Regions from separate parts of the Klebsiella sp. GFKo11 genome, predicted to be linked through region 2. Evidence: predicted binding sites of a transcription regulator. Region 2 holds the regulator's gene; each other region holds the start of a gene.
What was found. The regulator LexA, encoded in region 2, represses DNA repair genes until DNA is damaged. The targets are predictions, from matches to a motif close to TNCTGTATGTACATACAGNA.

Region 1 (8,098 bases), 1.6 Mb from region 2:
CCCGCTTCTGCATGGGGGCGGCGTGGAAGAACCCTAACGATCGCGATATGCCGTACCTCGAGCAGATGGTGAAAGGGGTGAAGGAGATGGGGCTGGAAGCCTGTATGACGCTCGGTACCCTTAACGACAGCCAGGCGCAGCGCCTGGCCGGTGCCGGTCTGGATTACTACAACCATAACCTCGATACCTCGCCGGAGTTTTACGGCAATGTCATCACTACCCGCACCTACCAGGAGCGCCTCGATACCCTCGACAAAGTGCGTGGTGCCGGAATCAAAGTATGCTCTGGCGGTATCGTCGGCTTAGGCGAAACGGTCAAAGATCGCGCCGGATTGCTGCTGCAATTAGCTAACCTGCCGACCCCGCCGGAAAGCGTGCCGATCAACATGCTGGTGAAGGTCAAAGGCACGCCAATGGCGGATAACGACGACGTTGATGCTTTTGATTTTATTCGCACTATCGCCATCGCACGTATCATGATGCCGACCTCGCACGTGCGCCTCTCCGCCGGGCGCGAGCAGATGAACGAACAAACCCAGGCGATGTGCTTTATGGCCGGGGCCAACTCGATTTTCTACGGCTGCAAGCTGCTGACTACGCCCAATCCGGAAGAGGACAAAGATCTGCAGCTGTTCCGCAAACTGGGGATTAACCCGCAGCAAACCGCGGTGCTGGAAGGCGATAACGCCCAGCAGCAGCGCCTGGAGCAGGTGTTGATGAATCCTGATACCGAGGAATACTACAACGCGGCGGCGCTATGAGCTGGCAGCAGCGTATTGAGCAGGCGCTGGAAGAGCGGCAGGCGGCGGACGCTCTGCGGTGCCGTCAGCCGGTGACGCAGGGAGCCGGTCGTTGGCTCACCCGCGAAGGCCAGCGCTGGCTCAATTTTTCCAGTAACGATTATCTTGGCCTCAGCCAGCATCCGGAGATCGTCAAAGCCTGGCAGGAAGGCGCGGAGCGCTATGGCGTCGGCAGCGGCGGCTCCGGTCACGTCAGCGGCTATAGCGAGGCGCATTGCGCACTGGAAGAGCAGCTTGCCGACTGGCTGGGCTACCCGCGCGCGCTGTTGTTTATTTCAGGCTTTGCCGCCAATCAGGCGGTGATTGCCGCGCTGGCGGGCAAAGAAGATCGGATTGTTGCCGATCGCCTCAGCCATGCTTCGCTTCTTGAAGCCGCTAATCTCAGTCCGGCACAGCTGCGGCGCTTTCAGCACAATGACGCCCGGTATCTTGAAGAGCTGCTGGCGAAACCGCTATCCGGTCAACAGCTGGTGGTGACCGAAGGGATTTTCAGTATGGATGGTGATAGCGCTCCGCTGACGGATATCCAGCGGGCGACGCGGGCGGCTGAGGCGCTCCTGCTGGTGGACGACGCGCACGGCATCGGCGTGGTCGGCGAAGAGGGGCGAGGCAGTTGCGATAGCCAGCAGGTACATCCGGATCTGCTGATTGTTACCTTCGGCAAAGCTTTTGGCGTGAGCGGCGCGGCGGTACTGTGCAGCGAGGCGCTGGCGGATTATCTGTTGCAGTTTGCCCGTCATCTGATTTACAGCACCGCCATGCCTCCGGCGCAGGCGGTGGCCCTCAGCGCTGCGCTGGGCGTGATTCGTAGCGACGACGGTCAGCAGCGGCGGGAGAAGCTGGCCCGTCATATTACCGATTTTCGCCGCCAAATGGCCGACTATCCTGGTGAACTCACGCAATCCATCAGCGCAATCCAGCCGTTGATCGTCGGCGACAATGCCCGTGCGCTGCGGCTGGCGGCGCGCCTACGTGAACAGGGCTGCTGGGTGACGGCCATCCGTCCGCCGACAGTCCCTGTTGGTAGCGCGCGCTTGCGCCTGACGCTGACGGCGGCCCATGAATCCGCCGATATCGCCCGCCTGCTGGAGGTGCTGCATGATGGCGGTGAATAAACGCGCGGTAGCAGCGGCGTTTGGTCGCGCGGCGGGCCATTACTCTCAGCATGATGAATTGCAACGTCTGAGCGCCTCCCGGCTGCTGGAGCAGCTCGATATAAAAACCTTCCCCGAGGTACTGGATGCGGGCTGTGGCCCCGGCAGCATAAGCCGCTTCTGGCGCGAGGCCGGGTGCCGGGTGACGGCGCTGGATCTCTCCGTTGAGATGCTGGCGCAAGCCCGGCGCGGAGACAGCGCGGATCGCTACGTCGAAGGGGATATCGAAGCGCTACCGCTGGTGGAGAGCTGCGTCGACCTGGCGTGGAGCAACCTTGCGGTTCAGTGGTGCGACAATCTTGCCACTGCCATTAATGAGCTGTATCGGGTCGTGCGACCCGGCGGTCGGGTGGCGTTTAGCACTTTGCTGGCAGGTTCGCTGCCGGAGCTGAATCAGGCGTGGCGAGCTATTGATGAACAGCCGCATGCTAACCGTTTTCTCAGCGAGCAGGCGGTACGCCAGACGCTGGTTGGTCGCCGCGCTACCGGTCATGTCCATGCCATCACTCTGCCGTTTGCCGATGCGCTCAGCGCGATGCGTTCGCTTAAAGGCATTGGCGCGACCCATTTGCATCAGGGCCGCAGCGCCACACCGCTCAGTCGTGGCAAACTGCGCCAGCTTCAACTGGCCTGGCCGCAGCAGCAGGGGTTATGCCCGCTGACGTACCATCTTTTTACAGGAGTCATCGAACGTGATTAAACGCTTCTTTGTGACCGGAACCGACACCGAAGTCGGTAAAACCGTCACCAGCTGCGCTCTGCTACAGGCGGCCAATCGCGCAGGATTCAATAGCGCGGGTTATAAACCGGTCGCTTCCGGCAGCGAAAACACGGCGCAAGGGCTGCGCAACGACGATGCGCTGGCTCTACAGCGCAATAGTCAGGTAGCGCTACGCTACGAGCAGGTCAATCCATTCACCTTTGCTGAGCCGACGTCGCCGCATATTGTCAGCGCCGATGAGGGCAGGCCAATTGACGCCGCAGCGCTTTCGGCCGGTTTACGCGAGCTGGAAGGGCTGGCGAATTGGGTGTTAGTCGAAGGGGCTGGGGGCTGGTTTACGCCGCTTTCAGAAACGCTGACCTTTGCCGACTGGGTAGAGCAAGAGCAGTTACCGGTGATTTTAGTGGTGGGCGTTAAGCTGGGGTGCATTAACCATGCGATGCTCACCGCTCAGGCGGTGATTCAGGCCGGGCTGCCGTTGGCGGGATGGATAGCTAACGATATCCAGCCGCCGGGCAAGCGCCACCTTGAGTATCTGGCGACGCTAAAACGTGTACTGCCCGCGCCGTTTCTTGGTGAGATCCCGTGGCTGGCGGATGTGGCACAGCGCGAGGATCTCGGCCACTATCTCGATCTCAGCGTGCTGGATCGGGCGTCATCCACTGCGCCAGCAGCGGCGCATCCAGCTGGATAACATCCCCCTGGGCGACGCTGCGACCGCAGTGCAGCAGGCAGAAACTGTCCGCGACCCGGCGAATAAACGGCAGGTGCTGCTCGGCGATCAGCACCGTCAGGCCGATATCGCGGTTCAGACGAACCAGCAGGTCGCCTAATTTGTGCAGAAAACGTTGCCCGCCAGCGCGCGAGGGTTCATCAAGGATCAGCAGGCGCGGGCGGGTTATCAGCGCCCGGGCCAGCGCCAACTGGTACTGATCATCAGCCGTTAGCGTAATGCCTTTGCTTTGCCGCAGCGTATAGAGTTCCGGAAACAGATCGTAAATCTCCCCGGCCACCGCTGACGCGGATTCGCCGCCTGCCGCGAGGGCAATATGCAGATTCTCCTCCACGCTCAGTTGCGAAAAGATGCGTTTGTCCTGCGGGACGTAGCCGATACCGATAGCGCTACGCGATTGCGCGGAGAGCGGCATCAGGTCATAGGGCGCAGCCCCCGCGTCCTGCCAGGTCATACTTCCGCTGGCCACCGGGAGGTGCCCGGTAATACAGTTAACGAGGGTGGTTTTCCCCATCCCCTCACGCCCCATTACGCAAGTACATTTCCCCGGCCTGAGCTCAAGGTCAACATTCCACAGCGTGTGCTGGCTTCCGTAATAGTGGTTCACGGCACGTAGACTCAACATAGACGTTTTCTCCTTTCCTGGGATAGCGGGCGACAAGAAGATTCTGCAAATCCCTTGCCAGGAAAAAGAACTCTCGGTATTTGCTGACAAATACAGGGGCGGCATGGTGAAAAGGAAGAGGGTTACGGCAGACCTTGCACTTTCCCGGTGCCAGAGCGCTGAAATGTGGTGCAAAAAATAATAGAAAATCCAGCTATTCTTTGCCGATAAATCGCAAAAAAAATTCAATAAATTTTTTTAGCAGGTGTTTTGCCCCATTCAGTGATTTCGGCCGGGTGGCACAGGTCATGGGCTGCAGACAGTTATCCACTATTCCTGTGGATAACCTTGTGCATTAGAGTTAGAGAACTTGCGGTAAGCTAGAGATTACGCGGCCTGCGGGCAAATTGACGCGAAACCCATCTTTTCTTAAATTTTGTTAAATATCAATTAATTAAATAAAATCAATGGCTGTAAAAAAAGTGTCACCGACTGCCACAAAAGATTCATCCCCTTGCTTGACAAATGTTAAATGCCAAAAGTTTCTGGGGATAACCCTACTGATTGGTGGATTATCCCGCAAGGCGGCTTTTTTTCGTCCGCGATGGCGGTAAAAAAGACAAATCTGGAGATATACGATAGTATGATACTGTTTTTATATCCAGTATTATTTATTGGCAAAAGTTGAACTGAAGGGTAGAATTAAACACCTGCCGTTCAACCCTTCTTCAGGTCCTGATTGATGAGTAAACCGTTCAAGCTGCATTCTGCTTTCCGTCCCTCTGGCGACCAGCCGGAAGCCATTCGTCGCCTGGAAGAGGGGCTGGAAGATGGCCTGGCGCATCAAACGCTGCTCGGCGTAACCGGTTCGGGTAAAACGTTTACCATCGCCAACGTTATTGCCGATCTACAACGCCCGACGATGGTGCTGGCACCTAACAAAACGCTGGCGGCGCAGCTTTACGGCGAGATGAAAGAGTTCTTCCCGGAGAACGCGGTGGAGTATTTCGTCTCTTACTACGATTATTATCAGCCCGAAGCCTATGTGCCGAGCTCGGATACCTTCATTGAGAAGGACGCGTCGGTCAACGAACATATTGAACAGATGCGCCTGTCGGCGACCAAAGCGCTGCTTGAGCGTCGCGATGTGGTGGTGGTGGCATCGGTTTCCGCTATCTACGGTCTGGGCGATCCGGACCTGTACCTGAAGATGATGCTGCACCTCACGGTCGGCATGATAATCGACCAGCGCGCCATTCTGCGTCGTCTGGCCGAACTGCAATATACCCGCAACGATCAGGCCTTCCAGCGCGGTACCTTCCGCGTTCGCGGCGAAGTTATCGATATCTTCCCGGCGGAGTCTGACGATATCGCGCTGCGTATCGAGCTATTCGATGAGGAAGTTGAGCGCCTGTCGCTGTTCGACCCGCTGACCGGCCACGTGGAATCGACGATCCCACGCTATACCGTCTATCCCAAAACGCACTACGTCACCCCGCGTGAACGTATCGTCCAGGCGATGGAAGAGATTAAAGTTGAGCTGGCTGACCGGCGCAAGGTGCTGCTGGAGAACAACAAGCTGCTGGAAGAGCAGCGCCTGAGTCAGCGTACCCAGTTCGATCTCGAAATGATGAACGAGCTGGGCTATTGCTCAGGGATTGAAAACTACTCGCGCTATCTCTCGGGGCGCGGGCCGGGCGAGCCGCCACCGACGCTATTCGACTACCTGCCTGCTGATGGCCTGCTGGTTATTGATGAATCCCACGTCACTATTCCGCAAATTGGCGGCATGTATCGTGGTGACCGGGCGCGTAAAGAGACGCTGGTGGAGTACGGCTTCCGTTTGCCGTCGGCGCTGGACAACCGTCCGATGAAGTTTGAAGAGTTTGAAGCCCTCGCGCCGCAGACCATTTATGTTTCGGCAACGCCTGGGGCCTATGAGCTGGATAAATCCGGCGACGAAGTGGTGGACCAGGTAGTCCGTCCGACGGGGCTGCTTGACCCGGTGATTGAAGTGCGTCCGGTGGGAACCCAGGTGGACGACCTGCTCTCGGAAATTCGTATTCGCACCGCGATTAACGAGCGCGTGCTGGTCACCACCCTGACCAAGCGGATGGCGGAAGATTTAACTGAGTATCTGGAAGAGCACGGTGAGCGGGTGCGCTACCTGCACTCAGATATCGACACTGTGGAACGTATGGAAATTATCCGCGACCTGCGTCTGGGCGAGTTTGACGTGCTGGTCGGGATCAACCTGTTGCGTGAAGGCTTAGACATGCCGGAAGTGTCGCTGGTGGCTATTCTGGATGCCGACAAAGAGGGCTTCCTGCGCTCGGAGCGCTCGCTGATTCAGACTATTGGCCGCGCGGCGCGTAACATCAACGGTAAAGCGATTCTTTACGGCGACAGGATAACTGCGTCGATGGCCAGAGCGATTGATGAAACCGAGCGTCGTCGTGAGAAGCAGCAACGTTACAATGAAGAGCACGGTATTACGCCTACGGGACTCAATAAGAAAGTGGTTGATATTCTGGCGCTGGGTCAGAATATTGCGAAAACCAAAACCAAGGGACGCGGCAAGTTCCGCTCGCCGGTTGAAGCTGATGCGGTGGAACTGACCCTGACGCCGAAAGCGCTACAGCAGAAAATTCGCGAGCTGGAAGGGCAGATGATGCAGCATGCGCAAAACCTGGAGTTCGAAGAGGCGGCGCAAATTCGCGACCAGCTTCATCAGCTGCGCGATCTGTTTATCGCTGCGTCGTAGCCGTTTGCGAAATTCTTCCTCCCGGGGGCGGCGCTCGACGCGCCTTGCCCGGGCTACGGGTTCACCGCCGTCTGAGGTCCGGTAGCCCGGACAGATGCGCAGCATCGCCTCCGGGAAATGTGCTGGATCAGATGCCTGCGCGTGGCTTCATCCCGGGGGCGGCGCTCGACGCGCCTTGCCCGGGCTACGGGTTCACCGCCGTCTGAGGCCCGGTAGCCCGGACAGATGCGCAGTATCGCCTCCGGGGAATGTGCCGGATCAGATACCTGCGCGTGGCTTCATCCCGGGGCGGCGCTCGACGCGCCTTGCCCGGGCTACGGGTTCACAGCCGTCTGCGGGCCGGTAGCCCGGACAGATGCGCAGCATCGCCTCTTGGAAATGTGCCGGATCAGATGTCTGCGCGTGCTTCATCCCGGGGGCGGCGCTCGACGCGCCTTGCCCAGGCTACGGGTTCACTACGGGTTCACAGTTGTCTGCGGGCCGGTAGCCCGGACAGATGCGCAGCATCGCCTCCGGGAAATGTGCTGGATCAGATGCCTGCGCGTGGCTTCATCCCGGGGGCGGCGCTCGACGCGCCTTGCCCGGGCTACGGGTTCACCGCCGTCTGAGGCCCGGTAGCCCGGACAGATGCGCAGCATCGCCTCCGGGAAATATGCTGGATCAGATGCCTGCGGGTGGCTTCATCCCGGGGGCGGCGCTCGACGCGCCTTGCCCGGGCTACGGGTTCACCGCCGTCTGAGGTCCGGTAGCCCGGAAAGATGCGCAGCATCGCCTCCGGGAAATATGCTGGATCAGATGCCTGCGGGTGGCTTCATCCCGGGGGCGGCGCTCGACGCGCCTTGCCCGGGCTACGGGTTCACCGCCGTCTGAGGTCCGGTAGCCTGGACAGATGCGCAGCATCGCCTCCGGGAAATATGCTGGATCAGATGCCTGCGGGTGGCTTCATCCTAGGGGCGGCGCTCGACGCGCCTTGCCCGTGCTACAGGTTTATAGCCATCTGCGGCCCGGGATTTTCAGTCACGGGTTCAATCCCGTTTTTCCGTGGCCCTTAATGTTGGCTTAATATTGTTCGGCGAAACTATCCTCAATCTACTGAGGATAGCGCCATGCAAAAATTAATCTTCCGCGAATACCTGGCAGTTACCTGCGCCTTTGTTATTGTCGTTGCCTTCTTCCATCAGTGGGTGCTGACGTTCTGACGGGACGTTTTAGGGAAGAGCACCCAGGCGCGAACTCCTGGGCCGGGTTGACGGTTATGTAAAAAGAACTGGGCATCGTGTAACTGGGCGATGCGGGTTACGATACTGAGCCCCAGACCAATA
Region 2 (8,098 bases):
TGTTGCTGCACCTGTAGCCGCCCCAGCTCCGGCGGCGAAAAGCGAGCCGATGCTTGATGACACCGAAACCTACTTCAACAACGGTATCAAGCAGGCTGTCGCGAAAGGCGATATCGACAAGGCTCTGAAATTGATGAACGAAGCTGAACGTCTTGGCTCGAAATCTGCTCGTTCCACCTTTATCAGCAGTGTAAAAGGCAAGGGGTGATCGTCTCCCCACAATGCTGATGTTTAGGCACAGCCTTTAGGTGCGTCCGCCTGGGCGCACCTTTTTTTATCGCGCGATAGCCGCTGTTGCATGGCTGTTGCGCGGATGATCGTATATTGACGTTTGCCCGCCCCCACCGCCCCATTCTGCGATACAATAGTTTCTCGTTATGTTCCGGAGAATCAGGCATGTCACATCCTGCGCTGACGCAACTGCGTGCGCTGCGTTATTTTGCCACTCAGCCCCCGCTGGACGCGCATCTGCGCGATTGGTTATTGCTTGAAGACTCAATGACCAAACGTTTTGAGCAACAAGGGAAAAAAATCAGCGTCATCATGGTCAACGAAGGTTTTGTTGGACGCGAAGCGCTGGCGGGTGAAGAGACCCTGCTCGCGGATGAACCGCGTTACTGGCTGCGGGAAATTATCCTTTGTGCCGATGATGAACCCTGGCTGGCCGGTCGGACTATCGTGCCGGAGTCGACGCTCAATGGTCCGGAATTGGCGCTGCAACAGCTTGGGCAGACGCCGCTGGGCCGCTATCTGTTTACGTCGTCTACGTTAACCCGTGATTTTATTGAAATCGGTCGTCATGCAGAGCTTTGGGGGCGTCGTTCCCGCCTCCGGCTGAGTGGCAAACCGCTGCTGCTGACAGAATTGTTTCTGCCTGCATCGCCGTTGTATTAAGAGGAAGAGAAAATGGAGTGGAGTCTGACGCAGAATAAGCTGTTGGCGTTTCACCGCCTGATGCGGACTGACAAACCGATCGGCGCGCTGCTGCTGCTGTGGCCGACGCTGTGGGCGCTGTGGGTAGCAACGCCGGGGATACCCCCGCTGTGGATCCTCGCCGTTTTTGTCGCGGGCGTCTGGCTGATGCGCGCTGCCGGCTGCGTAGTGAATGACTATGCAGATCGTAAGTTTGACGGCCACGTTAAGCGCACCGCCCGCCGCCCGCTGCCAAGCGGCGACGTCACCGAAAAAGAGGCGCGAACGCTGTTTGTTGTGCTGGTGCTGTTCTCATTTCTACTGGTGTTGACCTTAAACACCATGACCATTTTGCTGTCGGTTGCCGCGCTGGCGCTGGCCTGGGTCTATCCGTTTATGAAACGCTACACCCACCTGCCACAAGTGGTGCTGGGCGCGGCGTTCGGCTGGTCGATTCCGATGGCTTTTTCTGCGGTCAGCGAATCTCTGCCGCTGAGCTGCTGGCTGATGTTTCTCGCCAATATTCTGTGGGCGGTGGCCTACGATACCCAGTATGCAATGGTCGACCGCGATGATGACGTGAAGATTGGCATTAAGTCGACGGCGATTCTGTTTGGCGACAACGACCGTTTAATTATTGGGATTTTACAGGTGGCGGTACTGGCGCTGATGGCGGCAGTGGGCTGGCTGAGCGGTCTGGGCTGGGAGTATTACTGGTCATTGTTTATCGCCGCAGCGCTGTTTGTCTGGCAGCAGAAGCTGATATTTAAACGTGAACGCGATGACTGCTTTAAGGCGTTTTTAAACAATAACTACGTGGGGCTGGTGCTGTTTCTTGGCCTGGCGATGGGGTATATGCAGTAGTTTTGTGGTTTACCCGTCTTGCGGCGTAAGCGCCTTAGCCGGGCTACAAAACCGCATTATTCTGCGATCCCGGCTAAGCGTAGCGCAAGCCGGGATCGCTCTTCAAACGTTACGCTTCATCCTGAGTAACGCTTTCAATCGTTAGACGCACATCAGAAGTAATCAGGTCTGCCAGCATGCGGTAGATCTTCAACGTCTCTTCCGGCTCGGCATCCCCGGTATCGCTGATATAGCCTCTATCACGCAGAGTCAGCACCAAAGTACTAAACACCGCCTTATCGAAGAACTCCGGCGCGTTGATACCGTGCAGCACGGACAGACGCTGAGCCACGGTGCGGCTCTCTTTCTCCAGCGAACTGCGGTTCATGGACGGGTTGGCACTCAGCAGCCAGAAGGTGATGGCATAACGCTGCAGCGTTTCACGCGCGCCTGCGGCCAGCAGTTGCAGAGAGCGGGCGTGAGACGGATTGACGCTCACTTCGTCTTCGTTCAGGGCGATCAGCCCCTGACGCTGCATCTCAGCAATCAGCGCATCGACGACGCCCCCCAGCTCGGCTTTCTCCCAACGCAGGAACAGCTCAGCCTTCAGGAATGGATAGAACATCTCGACATGACGCAATATTTCGGCGCGGGTAATGCGACGATGCTGGGTCACAATGGCGGCTAACAGCGACGGCATCACCAGCATGTGTGCGATGTTGTTGCGGTAATAGGTCATCAACACTGCCTGCTCGCGCGGCAGAATGATGATATCGCCAATGGTGTCTTTCTCGACTTCGAACTTGTTCATCTGTAGCGCGTGGTCGATAAGCTCGCTGGCGGAGGCCTCAGGTGTTGTGGCATCCGGCGAATAAGGCACGTTGCGCAGCAGAGCGAGATAGCACTCCAGCTGTTCGGTGAGCTGTTCGCGGGTCAGAGAACGCTGACGTGAGGCCAGCAGCGCGGTACAGCACAGGTTCATGGCGTTTGCCGCGCCGGCGTTATTGATACGAACCATCAGATCGGAGGCGATATTGTTCACCGTTGGCGTCAACCATGACGGACGGACCGCTTCGATAGGATCGATAGCCTCGCGCCAGTCAGGGACATGCTGATTGAGATAGGTCATCAACGGCAGCGGTTCGCCGAAGTTGACGTAGCCCTGGCCGAGGTTGCGCAGCTTGCTGAGGCCTTTCAACATCTGCGGCAGGCTCTCTTTCTCTTTCGTCGCCCCGCGTAGCTCTTTGGCGTAGGTACCGACTTCCATCACGTGTTCGTAGCCAATATAAATCGGCACCAGGGTGATAGGGCGGGTACCGCCGCGCAGCATCGCCTGGATCGTCATCGACAGGGTGCCGGTTTTCGGGTCCAGCAGGCGTCCGGTACGTGAACGACCGCCCTCAACGAAGTACTCCACGGAGTAACCGCGGCTGAACAGCTCGCCCAGATATTCGCGGAACACCGTCGAATAGAGCTTATTCCCTTTGAAGGTGCGGCGAATAAAGAACGCGCCGCCACGACGGAAAATCGGCCCGGCAGGCCAGAAGTTCAGGTTGATACCGGCGGCGATATGCGGCGGCACCAAACCTTGGTGATAGATGACGTAAGAGAGCAGCAGATAGTCCATATGGCTGCGGTGGCATGGAACATAGACTATCTCGTGGCCTTCATGCGCCAGCTGGCGTACGCGCTCGGCGTTATGGACGTTAATGCCCTGATACAGCCGGTTCCAGGTGAAACCCAGTACGCGGTCGGTCAGACGAATCATTTCATAAGAGAAGTTTGCGGCGATCTCTTCCATCAAGGCGATGGCGTTTTGCTGGGCCTTCTCGTGGGAGATTTTCTTGCTACGCGCTTCGTCTTCTACCGCGCGAGCAATGGCTTTTGACGCCAGCAGCTTGTTGAACAGATCCTGGCGCGCAGGTAGGCGCGGGCCGACCGCCGCCAGACGCTGACGGGCGAAGTGCATACGCGCCACGCGGGCCAGCTTTTGGGCGATAATTTTATCGGTACCGTGCTCGTCTGCCATTTTGCGCAGAGAGACCGAAGGCGAGAAACGCACAAAGCTGTCGCGACCCAACCACAGAACGGCGAAGAATTTTTGAATGCCGTTTAGCATACGCAGCGGCGGGTTTACTTCGCCTTTTTCACGCCCTGGAGCACGACCAAACATCACCGAAACCGGCACCATCTGCACGTCAAGATCGGGATGGTTACGGTGCAGATCCAGGTAATCATGGAACAGCTTGATGGATTCTTCTTTTGGCGTGTAGTAGGTGAAAACACGCGGGCCGCCGTGAATAAACACGTAGCGGGGAAGCAGGGTACCATCGATCTCCAGCGGCTCAAGCGGGTCCGGTAACTCATGTTCCAGACATTGAGCGCGAAGCGTCAGCAGGTCCGCCTTCGAATTGTAGGGCAGGACGTACATGATGGGACGTGAGGTATCCAGGCCCAATTCCTGAGCAGGTTGTGCCGGAATTGACTTGCTTTTTACCAGTGCCCTTAATGGTAAATTCAGTAATTTATAGTAAATTCGTTGCCAGCCAGACATAGACGATGTGAAGCCTCTGGTTAATCATGCAAATGCGCCGCAAGAATAACAGAAAGTGCGCAAAATTTCCGTTGTAACGCGGCAAACGCGTACACTCATTGACGTCATTTACATAAAAAGGTTTGTTTGATGGCCAATAATACCACTGGGTTAACTCGAATCGTTAAAGCAGCGGGGTATTCCTGGAAAGGATTCCGTGCGGCGTGGATCAATGAGGCCGCATTTCGTCAGGAAGGCATCGCTGCCATTATTGCCGTGGCGATAGCCTGCTGGCTGGATGTCGATGCCATCACGCGCGTTTTGCTGATTGGCTCGGTCCTGATAGTGATGATAGTTGAAATTATCAACAGCGCGATCGAAGCGGTTGTTGACCGTATTGGCCCTGAACATCATGAGTTGTCTGGCCGCGCGAAAGATATGGGTTCTGCGGCGGTCCTGTTGGCGATTATTATCGCGTTGATCACATGGGGAACGCTGTTGTGGGCAAACTACCGCTAAGTCTTGCCATAGCGGCTCGCAAAACGGAAAGAAACTCCTGATTTTTGTGTGAAATATGGTTCCAAAATCACCGTTAGCTGTATATACTCACAGCATAACTGTATATACACCCAGGGGGCGGAATGAAAGCGTTAACGACCAGGCAGCGAGAGGTGTTTGATCTCATTCGGGATCATATCAGCCAGACGGGCATGCCGCCGACGCGTGCGGAGATTGCTCAGCGCTTGGGGTTTCGTTCCCCAAACGCGGCGGAAGAACACCTGAAAGCGCTGGCGCGTAAAGGCGCAATCGAGATCGTTTCCGGTGCCTCCCGCGGTATCCGTCTGCTGACGGAAGAAGAAAACGGCCTGCCGCTTGTCGGCCGCGTCGCAGCAGGTGAACCACTGCTCGCACAGCAGCACATCGAAGGCCACTACCAGGTCGATCCGGCAATGTTTAAGCCGAATGCCGATTTTCTGCTGCGCGTAAGCGGAATGTCGATGAAAGATATCGGTATCCTGGATGGCGACCTGCTCGCGGTACATAAAACTCAGGATGTGCGCAATGGCCAGGTTGTTGTGGCCCGCATTGACGATGAAGTCACCGTGAAGCGTCTGAAAAAACAGGGTAACGTCGTCGAACTGCTGCCTGAAAACAGCGAATTTTCCCCGATCGTGGTGGATTTACGCCAGCAAAGTTTCACTATTGAAGGTCTGGCTGTCGGCGTTATCCGCAACGGCAACTGGCAGTAACCTCTTCATCTCGCAGCATCATCTGATGCATGGTGCTGCGCTGTTTTCCTTCTTCATTTGGGCTCTTCCCCATGCTTTTTAACGCCGCCGATAAAGCCCTGTGGCGCTTAGCGCCGCCCATGATTTTCTCCAATATCACCGTTCCTTTGCTGGGGCTGGTGGATACCGCCGTTATTGGTCATCTTGATAGTCCGGTTTATCTGGGCGGCGTTGCGGTTGGCGCGATGGCGACCAGCTTTCTCTTCATGCTGCTCCTGTTTTTGCGCATGAGCACCACCGGCCTGACGGCTCAGGCATTCGGCGCGAAAGATCCGCAACGGCTGGCGCGTGCGCTGGTGCAGCCGCTAGGGCTGGCACTGGCTGCCGGGATAGCCATCGTCCTATTCAGAATGCCGTTAATTAATCTGGCGCTGCATATCGTCGGCGGCAGTGATGCGGTGCTTGAACAGGCCCGCCGTTTCCTTGAGATTCGTTGGCTGAGCGCTCCGGCATCTCTGGCGAATCTAGTGCTGCTGGGCTGGCTGTTGGGCGTGCAGTATGCCCGTGCACCGGTGATCCTGCTGGTTGTCGGCAATGTACTCAACATCGTGCTTGATTTATGGCTGGTGATGGGCCTGCATTTGAACGTGCAGGGCGCAGCTCTGGCGACCGTAACAGCTGAATACGCCACCTTTTTCATCGGACTCGTTATGGCGAAGCGCGTGCTGGTACTACGGGGCGTTTCGCTATCGATGCTGAAAAACGCCTGGCGCGGCGATGTGCGTCGTCTCCTTGCGCTGAACCGCGACATTATGCTGCGCTCGCTGCTGCTACAGCTATGCTTTGGGGCGATGACGGTATACGGTGCCCGGCTCGGCGCTGATGTTGTAGCGGTCAATGCGGTGTTGATGACGATGCTGACCTTTACCGCCTACGCGCTGGATGGTTTCGCCTACGCCGTGGAGGCGCACTCCGGGCAGGCTTACGGTGCCCGCGACGGCAGCCAATTGCTTGAGGTCTGGCGTGCGGCCTGCCGTCAGTCAGGCATGGTAGCGCTGGCGTTTGCGCTGATTTACAGCCTTGCTGGCGAGCAGATTATCGCCTTGTTAACGTCGCTCCCTTCTCTGCAGCAGCTTGCCGACCGCTATCTCATCTGGCAGACAATACTGCCGGTCATTGGCGTCTGGTGCTACTTGTTGGATGGTATGTTTATCGGCGCAACGCGCGGTGCCGAGATGCGTAACAGCATGGCGGTAGCGGCGGCGGGATTCGCCCTGACGCTGCTGACGGTGCCGGTTCTTGGTAATCATGGTCTATGGTTGGCGCTGGCGGTGTTTCTTGCCCTGCGCGGGGCTTCACTGGCGATTGTCTGGCGGCGTCACTGGCAGCGCGGCACCTGGTTTTCATAGCGTGCATTGTTCAGATGGTGGTTAAAGATTCCGAATAATAAATCTTACTCAGAATACTCATCTATAGTTAAGTCATGTCCGGCACACAGCGGGCTGTTCATTCACCGAACGATCACCGAACGATGAGGATGACATGATGAATAAAGATGAAATCGGCGGTAACTGGAAACAGTTGAAAGGTAAAGCGAAAGAACAATGGGGCAAACTTACCGACGATGATATGACCGTCATCGAGGGTAAGCGCGACCAGCTGGTTGGCAGAATTCAGGAACGCTATGGATACGCCAAAGACCAGGCCGAGAAAGAAGTGAAGGATTGGGAAACTAAAAACGATTATCGCTGGTAGCGACTAACGTTCGTGTTTTAACCCGTGGTTATTGCCTGCCCGAATGGTACATGGAGGTACCTATACCCTTGATTCCCGCTGCGGCTAACGCCTCAGCGGGCTTTCTTTTTGATCTGGATGGTGTGGTCATGATGGCAGTGCCCTGGCGTACTGCACGCTTCCACCTCCACACAGGCGGCGCACAGGCCGTGAGCTTCAATCACATTGTGACGCAGGGCAAAACCCATTCTTGCCGCCAGCGTATGCATAATATCTTCTACACCTTCCGCGCACTCTTCTTTGACGCTGCCGCAGCGGTCGCAGATAAACATCGCCGAGCTGTGGGTTGGCTGATCGAAAAGGTGGCACAGTACGTAGCTATTGGTGGACTCCACCTTATGCACGAACCCTTGCTCCAGCAGAAACTCCAGCGCCCGATAAACCGTCGGCGGTTTAGCCTGAGGTTCTTTTTCGCGCAGCAGATCGAGCAGGTCATAGGCGCTAATAGCCCCTTTTTGCAGGCTCATTAGACGCAACACTTCAAGGCGCTGCGGGGTCAGGCGCACGCCACGCTGCGCGCAGAGCTTTTCAGCATGCGCTAACATTTGTTGCGAAGTGGTCTTATCCATGAGCGTTCTCTGGTTGCGTGAATTCGAAGCTGTTACTTTATCACGATCCCAGTAAAACACCGAGACCCACCAGGTGTGCTATACATGATGCATCTCATTTTCGGGAAAAAACGATGAAACGACCTGATTGCATTCGACATTGGCGCGAACTGGAAGGTGCGGACGATTCCACCTATCCCGACAGTACGGAGCTTTTCTCTATTGGCGCACCGTTGGCG
Region 3 (8,098 bases), 2.9 Mb from region 2:
GCGCGTCTTTACCCGAACGGCCCGGCGGATATCAACCACTTCCAGGCGGCGGGTGGCGTACCGGTATTGGTACGCGAGCTGATGAAAGGTGGCCTGTTGCACGAAGACGTTAACACCGTGGCCGGTTTTGGCCTCTCTCGCTACACCATGGAACCGTGGCTGAATAATGGCGAGCTTGACTGGCGCGAAGGGGCGACAGCGCCGCTGGACGACCAGGTTATTGCCACCTTTGACAAACCGTTCTCTCGCCATGGTGGCACTAAAGTGCTGAGCGGCAATCTTGGTCGCGCGGTGATGAAAACTTCCGCTGTACCGGTAGAAAACCAGATTATTGAAGCGCCGGCGATTGTGTTTGAGAGTCAGCACGACGTGCTGCCAGCCTTTGAAGCTGGGCTGCTGGACAAAGATTGCGTGGTAGTGGTTCGTCATCAAGGGCCAAAAGCGAACGGCATGCCAGAATTACATAAACTTATGCCGCCACTTGGTGTATTATTGGACCGCCGTTTCAAAATTGCGCTGGTGACCGATGGTCGACTTTCCGGCGCATCAGGTAAAGTTCCATCAGCAATCCACGTGACGCCTGAAGCGTACGATGGTGGTCTGCTGGCGAAGGTGCGTGATGGCGATATCATCCGCGTCAATGGACAGACCGGCGAACTTACGCTGCTGGTGGATGAGGCTGAACTGGCTGCGCGTCAGCCGCATATTCCTGACCTGAGCGGTTCGCGTGTGGGAACCGGCCGGGAAATGTTTGCTGCGCTGCGTGAGAAACTCTCCGGAGCGGAACAGGGCGCAACCTGCATCAATTTTTAAGACGATTCGATTTATAGATCTGGCGAGAGAAAATCTGATGAAAAACTGGAAAACAACTGCAGAAGCAATCCTCACCTCCGGCCCGGTTGTACCGGTAATCGTGGTGAAAAAGCTGGAACACGCTGTACCGATGGCGAAAGCGCTGGTTGCAGGCGGCGTACGCGTACTGGAAGTGACTCTGCGTACCGACTGCGCAATGGACGCTATCCGCGCGATCGCTAAAGAAGTCCCGGAAGCGATTGTTGGTGCGGGTACCGTCACTAACGTTGAGCAACTGAAAGAAGTCACCGAAGCTGGCGCGCAGTTTGCCATCAGCCCGGGCCTGACCGAATCCCTGCTGAAAGCGGCGACCGGCGAAGGCACCATTCCGCTGATCCCGGGGATCAGCACCGTATCCGAGCTGATGCTGGGTATGCAGTATGGCCTGAAAGAGTTCAAATTCTTCCCGGCTGAAGCTAACGGCGGCGTGAAAGCGCTGCAGGCGATTGGCGGCCCGTTCGCGCACATTCGTTTCTGCCCGACTGGCGGCATTTCTCCGGCTAACTATCGCGATTATCTGGCGCTGAACAGCGTTCTGTGCATCGGTGGTTCATGGCTGGTGCCAGCGGATGCGCTGGAAGCTGGTGATTACGACCGTATTACCAAACTGGCTCGCGAAGCGGTAGAAGGCGCGAAGTAATCTTCGCGCTTTAAACTGAGGCCCGGTCTGCGCAAGCTACCGGGCTTTTATATTTTATCCTGTCACCACGACCGCCGCTGCCGCCGTTTTGGCGCGCGCAACCGCTTCATCAACGCTATCTGCTATCGCCAGCGTCACGCCCAGTCGACGAGAACCGTCAATTTCCGGCTTACCAAACAGACGCAGTTGCAGACCTGCGCCAACCGCCGCCTGGATATTACTGAAGGTGACGTTCTGGCTACTTAACTGCGGTAGGATCACCGCCGAGGCCGCCGGGCCGTACTGGCGGATTGCGCCAATCGGTAGGCCGAGGAAGGCGCGAACGTGCAGGGCGAACTCTGATAAATCCTGCGAAATCAGCGTGACCATGCCGGTGTCGTGCGGGCGTGGTGAGACTTCGCTAAAAATTACATCATCACCGCAGACGAACAGCTCGACGCCGAACAGGCCGTGACCGCCCAGAGCCAGCACCACTTCGCGGGCTATTTCCTGCGCACGTTCCAGCGCCAAATCGCTCATCTGCTGTGGCTGCCAGGATTCACGATAGTCGCCATCTTCCTGACGATGACCGACCGGTGCGCAGAAATGTACGCCATCCACGGCGCTCACGGTCAGCAGGGTAATTTCAAAATCAAAATTCACCACGCCTTCAACGATAACGCGACCGGCTCCGGCGCGCCCGCCTTGCTGTGCATATTGCCAGGCTTCAGCCAGCTGTTCACTGGAGCGAATAAAGCTCTGACCTTTGCCGGAAGAACTCATCACCGGCTTGACGATGCACGGCAGGCCGATCCCTGCGACAGCTTCACGAAACGCCACTTCGCTATCGGCAAAACGATAGGCTGAGGTCGGTAGCTTCAGCTCTTCGGCAGCCAGGCGACGGATTCCTTCGCGGTTCATGGTGAGCTTCGCCGCCCGCGCGGTAGGGACGACCTTCTGCCCGGCTTGCTCCAGCGCCACCAGGGTATCGGTGGCGATAGCTTCAATTTCCGGTACGATGAAGTCAGGTTTTTCCTGTTCGATTAGCGCCTGCAAGGTTTCGCCGTGCAGCATATTGATGACATGTGAACGGTGCGCTACCTGCATCGCTGGCGCGTCCGGGTAACGGTCGACGGCGATGGTTTCAATCCCCAGGCGCTGGCATTCGATAGCTACTTCTTTACCCAGTTCGCCGGACCCCAACAGCATTACCTTTGTTGCCGCAGGGCGCAGCGCCGTGCCTAATACAGTCATAACTCTCTTCCGCAGTAAAAAAACATGCGCCGCATTATAAACGAAAACGTTTGCGTCTGTCTTTATATGCGTAATTTGAGTTCAGCGTGAAAATTTGCTATACTGTATAAAAATACAGTATAAAGAGGCTGCATCATGGCGGTTGAAATTAAATATGTGGTGATTCGCGAAGGTGAGGAAAAAATGTCTTTTGCCAGCAAAAAAGAGGCCGATGCTTACGACAAAATGCTCGATCTGGCGGAAGTGCTCAACGACTGGCTAGTTGACTGTCCGCTGACGCTTGATGAAACCCAGCGCGATAGCATGTCAATGTGGCTGGCAGAGCGCAAAGAGACCTTAAATCATATTCTGCGGTCCGGGAAACTGCCGGAAGCCGAAAGCAGCGCTGATGAACAACACGCCCAGGCGGAGATCGTCGAGGATAATGCCGACGCCGACACCGTCCTTGAAGTAGCAGCTGAAGTTCAGGCTAAACCACGTAAAGTAAAAGCCGCCTGAGTGTGCTCTCTGCCGCCGGGGTCTCTGGCGGCAAAAATTCGGTTAAGCCCCTTTCTGAGGCTAAATTTGCGCTTCTTTAGCAGTCCATAACATTTCCTGACATCGCGTCGTTTAGGCTGGTGGTATCGCTTATCGCGCAACGAGGAAAAGTATGGCTAACTGGCTTAATCAACTGCAGTCTCTGCTGGGTCAGCAGGGGCGGTCTTCTTCATCTGACGATCAACCAAGCGGCAAAAATCTGCTGTTGCCGGGTGCGCTTGGCGGGCTGGCAGGGCTACTGGTTGCCAGCAAATCATCGCGTAAACTGTTGGCTAAATACGGCACGGGCGCGCTGCTGGTCGGCGGTGGGGCGGTAGCAGGCAGCGTGTTGTGGAATAAATACCAGCAAAAAATGCGTGCAGGCTCGCCACAAGAACCGGCTTACTCACCTTCAGCCTCCGCGCCCGTTCAGGCGCAATCTTCAACGCAAGTCGAGCTCGACGCCCGCAGTGAACGGCTGATTATGGCGCTGGTCTTCGCCGCCAAAAGCGACGGGCATATTGACGAACGCGAACGGGCCAGCATTGAAGAGCAGCTACGCGCAGCAAACATTGACGTGCAGGGGCGGGTGTTAATCGACAGGGCGCTGTCTCAGCCTCTCGACCCTCAGCGCCTGGCGCAGGGCATCAGCAACGAGCAAGAGGCGCTCGAAGTGTATTACATCAGCTGTGCGGTCATTGATATTGACCACTTTATGGAGCGCAGCTATCTGAATGCGCTCGGCGAAGCGCTAAACCTGCCGCAGGACGTTCGCAAAGATATCGAACAGGATATTCAGGCGCAAAAACAAGCAATAGCGCCTTAAATCCTCACGTTTCGCTTGCATCGCTGGCGACTTTTGCCACCCTTATATACCTGTCATCCTTCAGCACGCTTTGGGGCATGCTGAAGGATAAATAATATAAGCCGCAGAAGACGAAGCAGATGCCACCAAAAGCAAAACGAATCCCTCATGCCATGACCTTACATGGCGATACCCGAATTGATAATTACTACTGGCTGCGTGATGACGAGCGCTCTCAGCCGGAAGTGCTTGATTATCTGCGCCAGGAAAACGAGTACGGGAAAAAAGTCATGTCTTCGCAAAGTAGTCTACAGGATAGGGTACTGAAGGAAATTATTGATCGTATTCCACCGCGCGAAGTATCGGCACCGTACAGCAAAAATGGCTATCGTTACCGTCAGGTCTATGAGCCGGGCTGCGAATACGCTATTTATCAACGCCAGTCGGTGCTAAAAGAAGAGTGGGATGAGTGGGACGTTCTGCTCGACGGTAACAAACGGGCGGCCGGTAGCGAGTTCTATACCCTCGGCGGCTTAGGGATCTCACCGGACAACCACATCATGGCGGTCGCGGAAGATTATCTTTCACGGCGGCAATATAGCTTGCGCTTGTACTCTCTGCACAACGATAACGAATACCCAGAGGTGCTGGAAAACGTCTCGCCTGATTTTGCCTGGAGTAACGATTCACAGACCCTGTGGTATGTGCGTAAACACCCGACCACGCTGCTGCCGTATCAGGTCTGGCGCCATCGTCTTGGTACCCCGGCCAGTTCAGATATCCTGGTATATGAAGAGCAGGACGATACCTTCTACGTCAGCGTTCACAAAACCACCTCCCAACAGTTTGTGGTGATTTATCTGGCCAGCGCGACCACCAGCGAAGTACTGCTGCTGAATGCAGAGATGACCGATGCCGAGCCGATCTGTTTTCTGCCGCGTCGCAAAGATCATGAATACAGTCTCGATCACTATCAGCATGCCTTTTATCTGCGATCTAACCGTGAAGGTAAGAACTTTGGCCTTTATCGCAGCACGCTGCGCGATGAGCAACAGTGGGAAACCTTAATTCCTGCCCGCCACGAGGTGATGCTGGAAGGCTTTACCCTGTTTACCGACTGGTTGGTGGTCGAAGAACGTCAGCATGGGCTGACCAGTCTGCGGCAGATCAATCGCAAAACGCGGGAGTCACAGGGCATTGCGTTTGACGATCCGGCCTATGTGACCTGGCTCTCTTATAACCCGGAGCCAGAAACTTCCCGTCTGCGTTACGGCTACTCCTCCATGACCACGCCGGATACGCTATTTGAACTGGACATGAATACCGGCGAGCGGCGGGTACTCAAACAACAGGAAGTAAAAGGTTTTGATGCCAGCCATTACCGCAGCGAGCACCTGTGGATCAAAGCTCGTGACGGCGTTGAGGTTCCGGTGTCTCTGGTCTACCGGCATGAACATTTCCGCAAAGGAGCCAGCCCGCTGCTGGTCTACGGCTATGGTTCCTATGGCGCCAGCATGGATGCGGATTTCAGCGCCAGCCGCCTGAGCCTGCTCGACCGCGGTTTTGTTTTTGCTATCGCTCATATTCGCGGCGGCGGCGAACTGGGCCAGCAGTGGTATGAAGACGGTAAGTTTCTATGCAAGAAAAATACCTTCAACGATTACCTCGACGTCTGTGATGCGCTGCTGGCGCAGGGCTACGGCGCGCCCCACTTATGCTACGGCATGGGCGGCAGCGCGGGCGGTATGCTGATGGGCGTAGCGATTAACCAGCGACCGGAACTGTTTCACGGCGTGGTCGCTCAGGTTCCTTTTGTTGATGTCGTGACGACGATGCTCGATGAGTCGATCCCGCTGACCACCGGTGAGTTTGAAGAGTGGGGTAACCCACAGAATGCAGAGTATTACCACTATATGAAGAGCTACAGTCCTTACGACGGCATCCTGGCGCAGGCCTATCCGCACATGCTGGTGACTACGGGTTTGCATGACTCGCAGGTGCAATACTGGGAACCGGCAAAATGGGTGGCAAAACTGCGCGAGCTGAAAACCGACGACAACTTGCTGTTGCTGTGTACCGATATGGATTCTGGTCACGGTGGTAAATCCGGACGCTTTAAAAGCTACGAGGGCGTGGCGCTGGAGTTCGCGTTTCTGATTGGCCTGGCGCAGGGGACGCTGCCAGGCCGGGCACAAGCGTAGAGCTGGTTACTCCCCGAGATAGTGTTTAAGCGTCAAGCGCAGCTCGGGGCTCATACGATCCAGGTTATTGAATAACCAACGCAAATAGCCGGGGTCGTTTTCCGCTATTTCAGAGACCGCCTGGCCGCGATATTTGCCGAAGGTGAAGGTGGATAGCAGCGCCGGGCGGCCGGTAATCGTGGCCATATCATCCGGCGACCAGCCGGAAGTTTTGATTATGTCGAGCAGCAGGGCGGCGGTGATATAGCAATCGTACAGCGCCCGGTGATGATGCAGCCCCGGTGGCGTGGTAACGCTGAGCTTGCGCGATTTATACAACCCCATGTTGCTGTACTTAATTCCCGGCCACAGGCGGCGCGCCAGCTTCATGGTGCAAATCCACTCGCCCTGCATTTCCGGCAGCACCCGACGGTCAAAGCTGGCGTTGTGGGCGACGTACCACGGGCTGCCCATGTACAGCGGCACAATCTCCTCAATCCACGGCTTATCGGCGACCATCTCTTCGGTAATATGATGAATTGCCATCGCCTGCGGGCTGATGGGGCGGTCGGGGCGAACCAGATGGCTCATCGGATTGGTAATTTGTCCGTCCACTATATCTACCGAGGCAATTTCAACAATGCCCCCCTGCAATCCGCAGGTTTCTGTATCGATTACGCGCAGCATGGCTTGCTCCAGGCCAAAGAAACCAGCGTAATAGAATGCGCAGGTCTTGCCAACTCAGATGTCCACAGGGGACGGGAATTATTTCTGTTTCGGCTCATACGGCAGGCGGGAAAGAGAAACTGATGCCAGACGATGGGCTATCAGCCGTTCGCGAAACCAGTCGCGCAGGTGCGCTGGCTGCTCTCTTTCGACTAAATCGGCGACTACCGGCATATTGTAGCGCTCTTTAAAGGCGACGCCGGCCGCAGCAAGATCGACATTCACTTTGTCCATCTCCTCCTGGGAAATTTTAGCCAGGTTCTTTTCCATCGGTTTCTCCTTTGATAATGCCGCAAAAAGTACTAAGCATACGGCAAAAAGGCAAGTCTCAGACGCTTAGCTCGACTGTGTCATTATACAGGGTTATTCTCTGTACTACATACATAACAAAAAGGAATGACGACTATGCCAATCATCGCCGGACGCGCGCTGCGTCTGTCTCTATTTCTCACCTGCAGCCTGACTGCAGCAGGCGCATTTGCCCACGCACACCTGCAACAGCAGCTTCCGGCAGCTAACGCTGAGGTGAATGCGTCGCCGCAGGCGCTGACGCTGAGCTTCTCCGAAGGAATCGAAACGCAATTTAGCGGCGTGACCCTGACCGGGCCGCAGCAGAAAACTGTTGCCCTCGGCAAACCCACCCGCGATGAGAGCAACAAATCCCAACTGACGGTGCCCGTCGAGCAGGCGTTAACGCCGGGTGAATATACCGTTGACTGGCATGTGGTCTCCGTAGATGGCCATAAGACCAAAGGACAATACACCTTTACCGTGAAGTAAGCCGATGCTTAGCGGAGTCTATGTCAGCTTACGTTTTATCCATTTTATCTCGCTGATGATCGCCTTCGGCTGCGTGCTTTACGGCGCGTGGTGGGCGCAGGTGACCTTGCGTCGTTTGCTGATGCAGCGCTTCTATCCGCTGATGCGCCATTTATTGTTGGCGAGCGCGCTGTCAGCGCTGTTGATGCTGATGGCGCAGGGTGGGTTAATGGGCAACGGTTGGCCGGATGTCTGGCAACCCGCCATCTGGCAGGCGGTTGCCGGGACGCAGTTCGGCAGCGCGTGGGTGTGGCAAATTTTGTTGGCCCTGGTCGCGCTGGTGGTGGTATGGCTGAAACCACGGCGTCCGGCCCGCTTGCTGCTGAT
Region 4 (8,098 bases), 2.7 Mb from region 2:
CTCGCGGGCGATAATTCACGGCTCGCCGGACGTGTATCATATGTACAGCCAGAAAAGCCTGACCTGGAACGGCATTACCCAGCAGAACCGTAATGGCTTGCTATGGGATAAAACCATGAACGTCGATGGCCTGAAAACCGGCCATACTTCCGGGGCGGGATTTAACCTGATCGCGTCGGCGGTCGATGGTCAGCGCCGTCTGATTGCGGTGGTGATGGGGGCTGAAAGCCCGAAAGGGCGGGAACAACAGGCGGCGAAGCTGCTGCACTGGGGTCAGCAAAATTTCGACACCGTACAGGTTTTGCAGGACGGCAAACAGGTCGGGGTTGAGCGTATTTGGTATGGTGATAAAGAGCAGATAACGCTGGGCACCGATCAGGATTTCTGGCTGGCATTGCCGAAGTCGGAAGTGTCGCGCATTAAAGCAAAATATGTGTTGGATAAAAAAGTACTGGAAGCGCCGATTGCCGCCCATCAGCGGGTCGGTGAAATTTCGCTTTATGACGGCGATAAAGTGGTGGCCCACTGGCCGCTGGTGACGCTGGAAAGCGTCGGCAAGGGCGGTGTTTTCTCGCGCTTTAGCGATTATCTGCATCAGAAGCTGTAACTCTCCGGCCGCTCCGTTCTGGAGCGGCACCTCGTAGCTGTTTGATTATTATGCCACTTTGGTTGGCGCTTCGTTTAGTTTCAATCCATTACCTTACCCGGTCACCGTTCAGGAAATAACCTGGCGCTTCTGCGCCAAACACGGAGCTGGGAAGATGAAATATTTTGCGCGTAGTGCGCTTTCTCTGGGATTGTTCGCCGTTTTTAGCACCTCTTGCTTTGCCTCTGGCCTGGTTCTGGCCGATAACGAATTCCGCAATGATTTAGCCTGGTTATCCGATCGTGGAACCCTCTCTTTAAGTTTGTCGACCTGGCCCCTGAGCGAGGAGGAGATTAACCGTGCGCTGGCGAATGCCCATCCGACAACATCCGCAGAGCGGGTGGTGCTGAGTCGGGTGAATCAGCGATTAAGATCGCTAAAGGCCGACGTGCGCCTTACCGGCTACAGCTCCATTGACAAACCAGGAACGCCGCAGGGCTTCGCCCAGTCTTATCCCGCTGACCAGTCGCTCTCTATCGCGCTGAATAACAGCGGCGAATGGTGGGACCTGCACTTACAGGGCAACGTTGAAGGGGACAAGCGCATTAGCAACGGTTCAAACGTTAACGCTAATGGCGCATACGGCGCGGTAAAGTTGTGGAACCAGTGGCTGGCGTTCGGGCAGATCCCACAGTGGTGGGGGCCGGGTTATGAGGGCAGCCTGATTCGTTCCGATGCTGCGCGACCGATGACCGGTTTTCTGCTACAGCGTGCCGAGCAGAGCGCGCCGCAGACGTCATGGCTAAGCTGGATTGGCCCATGGCAGTATCAACTCTCTGCCAGCCAAATGAGCCAGTATGCTGCCGTTCCGCATACCAAAATCTTCGGCGGTCGTTTGACGTTTTCGCCGTTTAACTCGCTGGAGCTGGGGGCTTCGCGCATTATGCAGTGGGGTGGAGAAGGGCGTCCTTCCTCGTTTAGCAGCTTCTGGGACGGCCTGACCGGCAATGACAACACTGGCGAATCAGCCGACGATCCAGGCAACCAGCTGGCCGGTTTTGATTTCAAACTGAAGCTGGCGCCAACGCTGGGCTGGCCGGTGAGCGTTTACGGTCAGATGATCGGCGAAGATGAAGCCGGGTATTTACCCTCTGCGCACCTCTATCTTGGCGGCGTGGAAGGGCATCATCAATGGAACAGCAACGCGGTTAACTGGTACCTGGAAGCCCACGATACCCGTTCGAATATGGGACGCACCAACTATATCTATAACCACTTTATCTACAAAGATGGCTACTACCAGCAGGGATATCCGCTGGGTGATGCAATGGGGGGCGACGGACGCTTGTATGCCGGGAAGGTGGAGCTGGTGACCGAAGAGAACCAGCGCTGGAGTGCGCGTCTGGTGTACGCCGAGGTGAATCCGAAGAATCAACGGATCAACAAAGCCTTCCCGCACGCCGACACGCTCAAAGGCGTGCAGTTGGGCTGGAGCGGTGATGTCATGCCGACGGTACGCCTGAGTACCTCCGTGTGGTACACCGATGCTAACCATAGCGCCAGCGATGACCTTGGGGCCAGTATCGGTCTCGAACTGCCGTTCAGTTTGTAATCGAATGGCGGCTGTTTTTTAGGCTTTTTCACACGCGATTTTTGTGAATTACCGCACATACTATGGGTGATAGTACTGTTAGATTGTATGTATATTCATACAGTACTTTATCAACGATGGAGGTAGCATGGACTATAACGTTAAATCCGTGGGCAAAAGAAAGATCGCCGGGTTTCATCTGGTCGGTCCCTGGGAGCAGACGGTAAAACAGGGCTTTGAACAGCTGATGATGTGGGTTGATAACAGCCAGGTTCCGGCACAGGAGTGGGTCGCTGTCTATTACGACAACCCTGATGAAGTCCCGGCGGAAGAACTGCGCTGCGATACTGCCGTCACGGTGGCGGAAGACTACGAGCTCCCCGCTAACAGCGAAGGTGTGATGATGACCGAAATCGCCGCCGGAGATTATGCCGTCGCCCGCGCCAGAGTCGAAAATTTTGATTTTAAGACGCCGTGGTGTCAGTTCTTCGACAGCCTGATGCAAAGCAAAGAGTATCAAATGACGATGGATCCCTGCTTTGAAGTCTATCTTAACGACGGTGATAAGGATGGCTACTGGGATATCGAGATGTACATTGCGGTCGAGCCCTCGGTGAAATAAGGCTTTGTCCCCTCAGTGGACAAGGTTTCTTACATTCGCGTGATGCTTGCGGCGAAAAAGCAGTTACAATTGGCGTTTTCGTTGTGTCGGAGTCGGTTGTGCGCGCGGATAAATCACTTAAGCCATTTGAAATTCGGCTGTATCGCCATTACCGCATAGTCCATGGTGTGCGAATAGCATTGGCCTTTGTGCTCACCTTTCTGCTGGTGCGCTTGCTTAAGGTTCCGGAAGGGACCTGGCCACTCATCACCCTTGTGGTGGTGATGGGGCCCATCTCCTTTTGGGGAAACGTGGTGCCGCGTGCGTTTCAGCGCATCGGCGGCACCATTCTTGGTTCGGCTCTCGGGCTGGTGGCGCTCAAGCTGGAGCTTATCTCGCTGCCCATTATGCTGCTGTGGTGCGCGGCGGCAATGTTCCTCTGTGGCTGGTTGGCATTGGGCAAAAAGCCCTATCAGGCGCTGCTGATTGGCATTACGCTGGCGGTGGTTGTCGGTGCGCCGCCGGGAGACATGAATACTGCGTTGTGGCGAAGTGGCGACGTTATCTTTGGTTCCCTGCTGGCGATGCTGTTTACCGGTATCTGGCCGCAGCGGGCGTTTCTGCACTGGCGTATCCAGATGGCCAGCTACGTCACCACTTTTAACCGGCTCTATCAGGCGGGCTTTTCGCCGAATCTTGTTGAACGTCCGCGTCTGGAAAAACATCTGCAAAAAGTGCTCAACGACGTGGTGAAAATGCGTGGTTTGATTACCCCGGCCAGCAAAGAGACGCACATCCAGAAATCCATCTTCGAAGCGATCCAGACCGTCAGCCGCAATCTGGTCTGTATGCTGGAGCTGCAAATCAATGCTTACTGGGCCTCAAGGCCCGGTCACTTCGTGATGCTTAATGCCCATACGCTGCGTGAAACCCAGCAAATGACTCAGCAAACGCTGCTGACCATCGCTCATGCACTCTACGAAGGTAACCCGCAGCCAATTCTCGCCAATAATGAAAAGCTGAATGAAATCGTTGCCGAGCTGCGTCTGCTTATCAAAGAGCAGCAGGATGAGAATTTCTCCGAAACGCCGATTCATGGTTATGTCTGGTTAACCATAGAGCTGGCGCGCCAGCTTGAACTGCTGTCGCATTTAATCTGCCGGGCGTTGCGTAAATAAAGACCAGATACGCGCGGTTTGCCCATCGGTTGCTTCGATTCAGCAGCGTTTAGGGTTATGATTAGAGCAAAGGAAAAAACATTGTCATCAGCGGCTGCTAACAGTTATGTTAGCCCTATGTAGCAGTCGCTTTAGCGAATCCGAATCTCAAATATTAGGGGTGTAAAAATGGAAACAATTAAGCCTTCTTTCCAGGACGTACTGGAGTTTGTTCGCCTGTACCGTCGTAAGAACAAGCTGCAGCGTGAAATTCAGGACGTTGAGAAAAAGATCCGTGATAACCAGAAGCGCGTACTGCTGCTGGACAACCTCAGCGACTACATCAAGCCGGGCATGAGCGTTGAAGCTATTCAGGGCATCATTGCCAGCATGAAAAGCGATTACGAAGATCGCGTTGACGATTACATCATCAAAAATGCTGAGATCTCTAAAGAACGTCGCGATATCTCTAAAAAGCTGAAAGTGATGGGCGAAGCGAAAGTCGAAGAGAAAGCGGGCGAGTAATCCCCGGTTTAGCACTCCGGTGGCGGTTCTCGCCGCCGGGGTCATCTTTCACCAAATCTGCGTTATCTCTCAAATCCTCAGCAAAACAGCCCGCGCAACGCTGATCCAACCCCCTATAATTTGGTATACTCCCGCCGTAAACATATTGATATCGGAAGGGTTTATCTCATGCTGTCCCTGCAACAGGTGCCGCCGCGATGATACTGATTGCCGGTGGCGCGCATAGCGACCAATGCCGTGATGCCGAATCTATACTCAACACCTTCGTTTCGGCTGCCTACATCATCACCTCCTGGATTTCCGACAATCAAGTAACCGCTCGCATCCAACACCACCGTGATACCCGGCTGGCTCACTGGCGTCTGGAAGATGGATGTCAGGCATTTTTTGCAACATTGCTACGCGGATAAATCGGGTAGCGGTCGGCGATAAATCACCGCTGACCGTGGGTTTTATCGACAGGAGTCTCACTTCAATGATTAAGTCTTTTTTTGCCGCATTATCGTTTATCAGCCGCCTGCCGGTCCCGGCGCGTTTGTCCCAGGGGCTGGAGATAGAACAATATCAACGCAGTATCGTCACGTTTCCATTCGTCGGGCTTTTGCTGGGGGCTATCGGCGGCGCGGTGGTGATGCTACTCCAGCCGTGGTGCGGTGGCCCGCTTGCCGCGCTGCTCGGCGTGCTGGCGCTGGCGCTGTTGACTGGCGGTTTTCATCTTGATGGTCTGGCGGATACCTGCGATGGCATCTTTTCCGCCCGTCGCCGTGAGCGGATGCTGGAAATCATGCGCGACAGTCGGCTAGGAACCCATGGGGGTCTGGCGCTGATCTTCGTGCTGGTCGCTAAGGTGCTGGTGGTGAGCGAAGTCGCGCTACGCGGGACGTCGGCAATTGCTGCGCTGGCGGCCGCCTGCACCGTGGGTCGCGGGATGGCGGTGCTGCTGATGTATCGCCAGCGCTACGCCCGCGAGGAGGGGTTGGGTAATCTGTTTATCGGCAAGATTACGCTGCGTCAGACGCTGATTACCATGGGGATAGCTCTGGTGCTGGCGACGCTGCTGCTCGGAGTCAACGGTTTGCGAGCGGCACTCATCACGGTGGTGCTGGTCTGGGCGTTGGGTCAGGCGCTGAAGCGTACCCTGGGTGGGCAAACAGGCGATACATTAGGCGCAGCGATTGAGCTGGGGGAAGTGATATTTCTGCTGGCGCTGCTATAGGAATTGCTTTCTTCCCGGTGGCGCTGTGTATGACCGGGCTACGGGTAGTACAGTCTGCATGCTGGGTAGCCCGGACACGCGCATCGCGCCGCCTCCGGGAAATTATTCAGCGCATACGCCTACAGCGCTTTTTGCCACACGCTCTGCGGTAGCAGATAAACGTCCGCTGGCGCGTTCATTCCGTCGGTCACGATATGCTGAATGCCGCTGGTCATCACCGCCAGGGTGACGTCGAAGGCGTTCAGGCTATCGCCAAAACCAGCGGTCAGGTTGAGCATTGAACCATTAGCCATCAGATACACGGTTTTATCGCCCATCCGATAGGCGTTGATATACGGCATCACCTCTTCATGGCTGAACTGGCGCAGGTACTCGCAGTCAATCTCTTCCGCCACGTGGCCGACGTTAAGGATAAACACGCCATTTTTGGCCTTATCCAGCGCCTGTCTATTGACCACTTTTTTACCACCGGTCGCCGTGGCAACGACGTCTGCTGAGGCAATCGCTTCCTGCAATTCAACCACGTGCCAGCCGTCGTAGGCCGCCTGGAGTCGACGGGCCGGATCGATTTCCGCCACCATCACCTGGCCGCCGAAGGCTTTTGCTGCCGCCGCTACGCCCTGACCAACCAGACCATAACCGATCACCAGTACTTTTTTCTCATGCAGGGTGAGATGGGTGGTCTGGAAGAAGGTGTGCCAGGCGGTCAAACCGACCATATGGCGGTTGTGCAGCCCCTCTTTAACCGGTAAATCATCCCAGTTAAAAATCGGATAGCCGGGACGGATATCGCCCAAACGACTGACGCCGGAACCCGTCGCTTCAAGCCCAGCCACGATGTTGCCGAACTCGCCGCGCTGATGCAGCAGCGTGGTAATATCCGCGCCCATTTCACACAGATGCGTCGGCTGCCATGCAATCGCTTTTTCCCAGGATTGCTGCCAGTCGGCATCGCTCATATCGCGCCATGCACAGGCTTCTGCGCCGCGTTCCACCAACCAGGCGACAACGTCATCTTGCACCGTCGTTGGGTTACAGGTGGTGAGGAAAACCTTCGCGCCTTTCTCCAGGATCCCCTGTACCAGCGGGATCATTTTCATATCAAGATGCATGCAGCAGGCCAGGCGGACCTGGCTGAGATCGGGCAGGGCGGCAACCTGGCGCACGGTGCGCGGCATATTCTGACTGGCCCATGCCACTTCTTTCTCTAAATTTGTTTTGTTATTCAATGTGGTTGACCTTCAATCCATAGAGTGGGTATATCCGTCATACTTTAAGTTGCATGTGCGTTGGCTTCCTCGCTCACCCCAGTCACTTACTAGAGTAAGCTCTTGGGGACTCACTGCGTTGCCGCCTTCCTGCAACTTGAATTATTTAGGGTATATATCCCGACGGGGAGAGTGATTTTAACGTAGCGTGTAAATTTTTTATATTCACAAAATGAATACTGTAAAGCCACGATAAAGACATGGTTGTTAAATTATGGTTAAAAAAAGAAAATGAAACATAAGTTCTTATTATGACGTAAGCGAGTTGTACGATGTTAAGCGTTTTACCCGGATCGTTCTTTTCACGGATCCGCATCTTCCTTGGCCGTTTGAAACCACATGCTTTGCCGGTCGCCAGAAAACACATTGTTTTGGCGTCGAACGGTGCCGGGACGGGGCTGGCGGTAACCAGCATGTTCAGCCACTGGTTGCTGGGCGAAGTCAATCTCTGGTTTATCGCGCCAATGGGCGCATCGGCGGTGTTGTTGTTTGGCGTGCCGAGCAGTCCGCTAGCCCAACCGTGGTCGATTGTCGGCGGCAACGTATTATCGGCGCTCATCGGGGTGACGGTGGGGATACTGGTCCCCGATCTCGCGCTGGCTTGCGGTGTGGCGGCAGGGATGGCGATCGCCGGAATGTATTTCCTGCGTTGCCTGCATCCGCCGGGCGGGGCGGTGGCGTTAACCGCGATCCTTGGCGGCGCTGGTGTGCAGAGTGAAGGCTATCACTTTGTTTTAACTCCGGTATTACTCAACTCCTTAATGCTGGCGCTGCTGGCCATTGTCTTCAATAATCTGGTTGGACGCCGCTATCCGCACCCGCTGGCGGCGGAAGAAGTGAAGGCGAAATCGGTGCCGCTGGGCATCGCTGTGACGCGTGACGATATCCACGCGGCGCTGCTCGACGGTCAGTTTCTCGATATTGATGAAGATGACGTGCAGGAACTGCTGGAAAATATCGAGCAGAAAGCCAGGCTGCGGATCGCCAGCACGCAACGATCCTGATTTTCTTTCCTGCTACCGGGGGAACGTGAATTTACCTCGCGTTCCCTTTTTTATTGTACTTCCTCCCGACCAATAGCCGAGTCAGGCAATTCTTCACGCCCCGTACGTACAAAACTCTCTGGATCGTGATTGCGATCGAGAAAATCGTCC

Region 1: a site for LexA is predicted at 4,660-4,679, ahead of uvrB (excinuclease ABC subunit UvrB). Genes of this name have one in related genera too.
Region 3: a site for LexA is predicted at 2,826-2,845, ahead of AC07P6_RS11700 (YebG family protein). Genes of this name have one in related genera too.
Region 4: a site for LexA is predicted at 2,284-2,303, ahead of sbmC (DNA gyrase inhibitor SbmC). Genes of this name have one in related genera too.

Annotation. Positions count from the first base shown of each region.
Region 1 covers NZ_CM151369.1:4,328,659-4,336,756, reverse strand. The annotation lists gene bioB (biotin synthase BioB) at 1-761, shown strand, start outside; gene bioF (8-amino-7-oxononanoate synthase) at 758-1,915, shown strand; gene bioC (malonyl-ACP O-methyltransferase BioC) at 1,899-2,654, shown strand; gene bioD (dethiobiotin synthase) at 2,647-3,369, shown strand; gene AC07P6_RS20990 (ABC transporter ATP-binding protein) at 3,311-4,033, opposite strand; gene uvrB (excinuclease ABC subunit UvrB) at 4,755-6,776, shown strand; gene pmrB (two-component system sensor histidine kinase PmrB) at 7,954-8,098, opposite strand, start outside.
Region 2 covers NZ_CM151369.1:5,921,034-5,929,131, reverse strand. The annotation lists gene malM (maltose operon protein MalM) at 1-208, shown strand, start outside; gene ubiC (chorismate lyase) at 397-894, shown strand; gene ubiA (4-hydroxybenzoate octaprenyltransferase) at 907-1,776, shown strand; gene plsB (glycerol-3-phosphate 1-O-acyltransferase PlsB) at 1,886-4,309, opposite strand; gene AC07P6_RS28425 (diacylglycerol kinase) at 4,439-4,807, shown strand; gene lexA (transcriptional repressor LexA) at 4,930-5,538, shown strand; gene dinF (MATE family efflux transporter DinF) at 5,610-6,926, shown strand; gene AC07P6_RS28410 (CsbD family protein) at 7,063-7,272, shown strand; gene zur (zinc uptake transcriptional repressor Zur) at 7,365-7,880, opposite strand; gene AC07P6_RS28400 (cupin domain-containing protein) at 7,994-8,098, shown strand, end outside.
Region 3 covers NZ_CM151369.1:2,419,805-2,427,902, forward strand. The annotation lists gene edd (phosphogluconate dehydratase) at 1-813, shown strand, start outside; gene AC07P6_RS11690 (bifunctional 4-hydroxy-2-oxoglutarate aldolase/2-dehydro-3-deoxy-phosphogluconate aldolase) at 851-1,492, shown strand; gene purT (formate-dependent phosphoribosylglycinamide formyltransferase) at 1,547-2,725, opposite strand; gene AC07P6_RS11700 (YebG family protein) at 2,861-3,223, shown strand; gene AC07P6_RS11705 (tellurite resistance TerB family protein) at 3,375-4,067, shown strand; gene ptrB (oligopeptidase B) at 4,187-6,247, shown strand; gene exoX (exodeoxyribonuclease X) at 6,254-6,913, opposite strand; gene AC07P6_RS11720 (DNA polymerase III subunit theta) at 6,992-7,222, opposite strand; gene yobA (CopC domain-containing protein YobA) at 7,358-7,732, shown strand; gene copD (copper homeostasis membrane protein CopD) at 7,737-8,098, shown strand, end outside.
Region 4 covers NZ_CM151369.1:2,215,823-2,223,920, forward strand. The annotation lists gene dacD (serine-type D-Ala-D-Ala carboxypeptidase DacD) at 1-607, shown strand, start outside; gene AC07P6_RS10595 (capsule assembly Wzi family protein) at 762-2,198, shown strand; gene sbmC (DNA gyrase inhibitor SbmC) at 2,326-2,799, shown strand; gene AC07P6_RS10605 (FUSC family protein) at 2,898-3,956, shown strand; gene AC07P6_RS10610 (DUF496 family protein) at 4,125-4,460, shown strand; gene AC07P6_RS10615 (bifunctional adenosylcobinamide kinase/adenosylcobinamide-phosphate guanylyltransferase) at 4,658-4,870, shown strand; gene cobS (adenosylcobinamide-GDP ribazoletransferase) at 4,936-5,676, shown strand; gene AC07P6_RS10625 (adenosylhomocysteinase) at 5,796-6,905, opposite strand; gene AC07P6_RS10630 (HPP family protein) at 7,217-7,948, shown strand.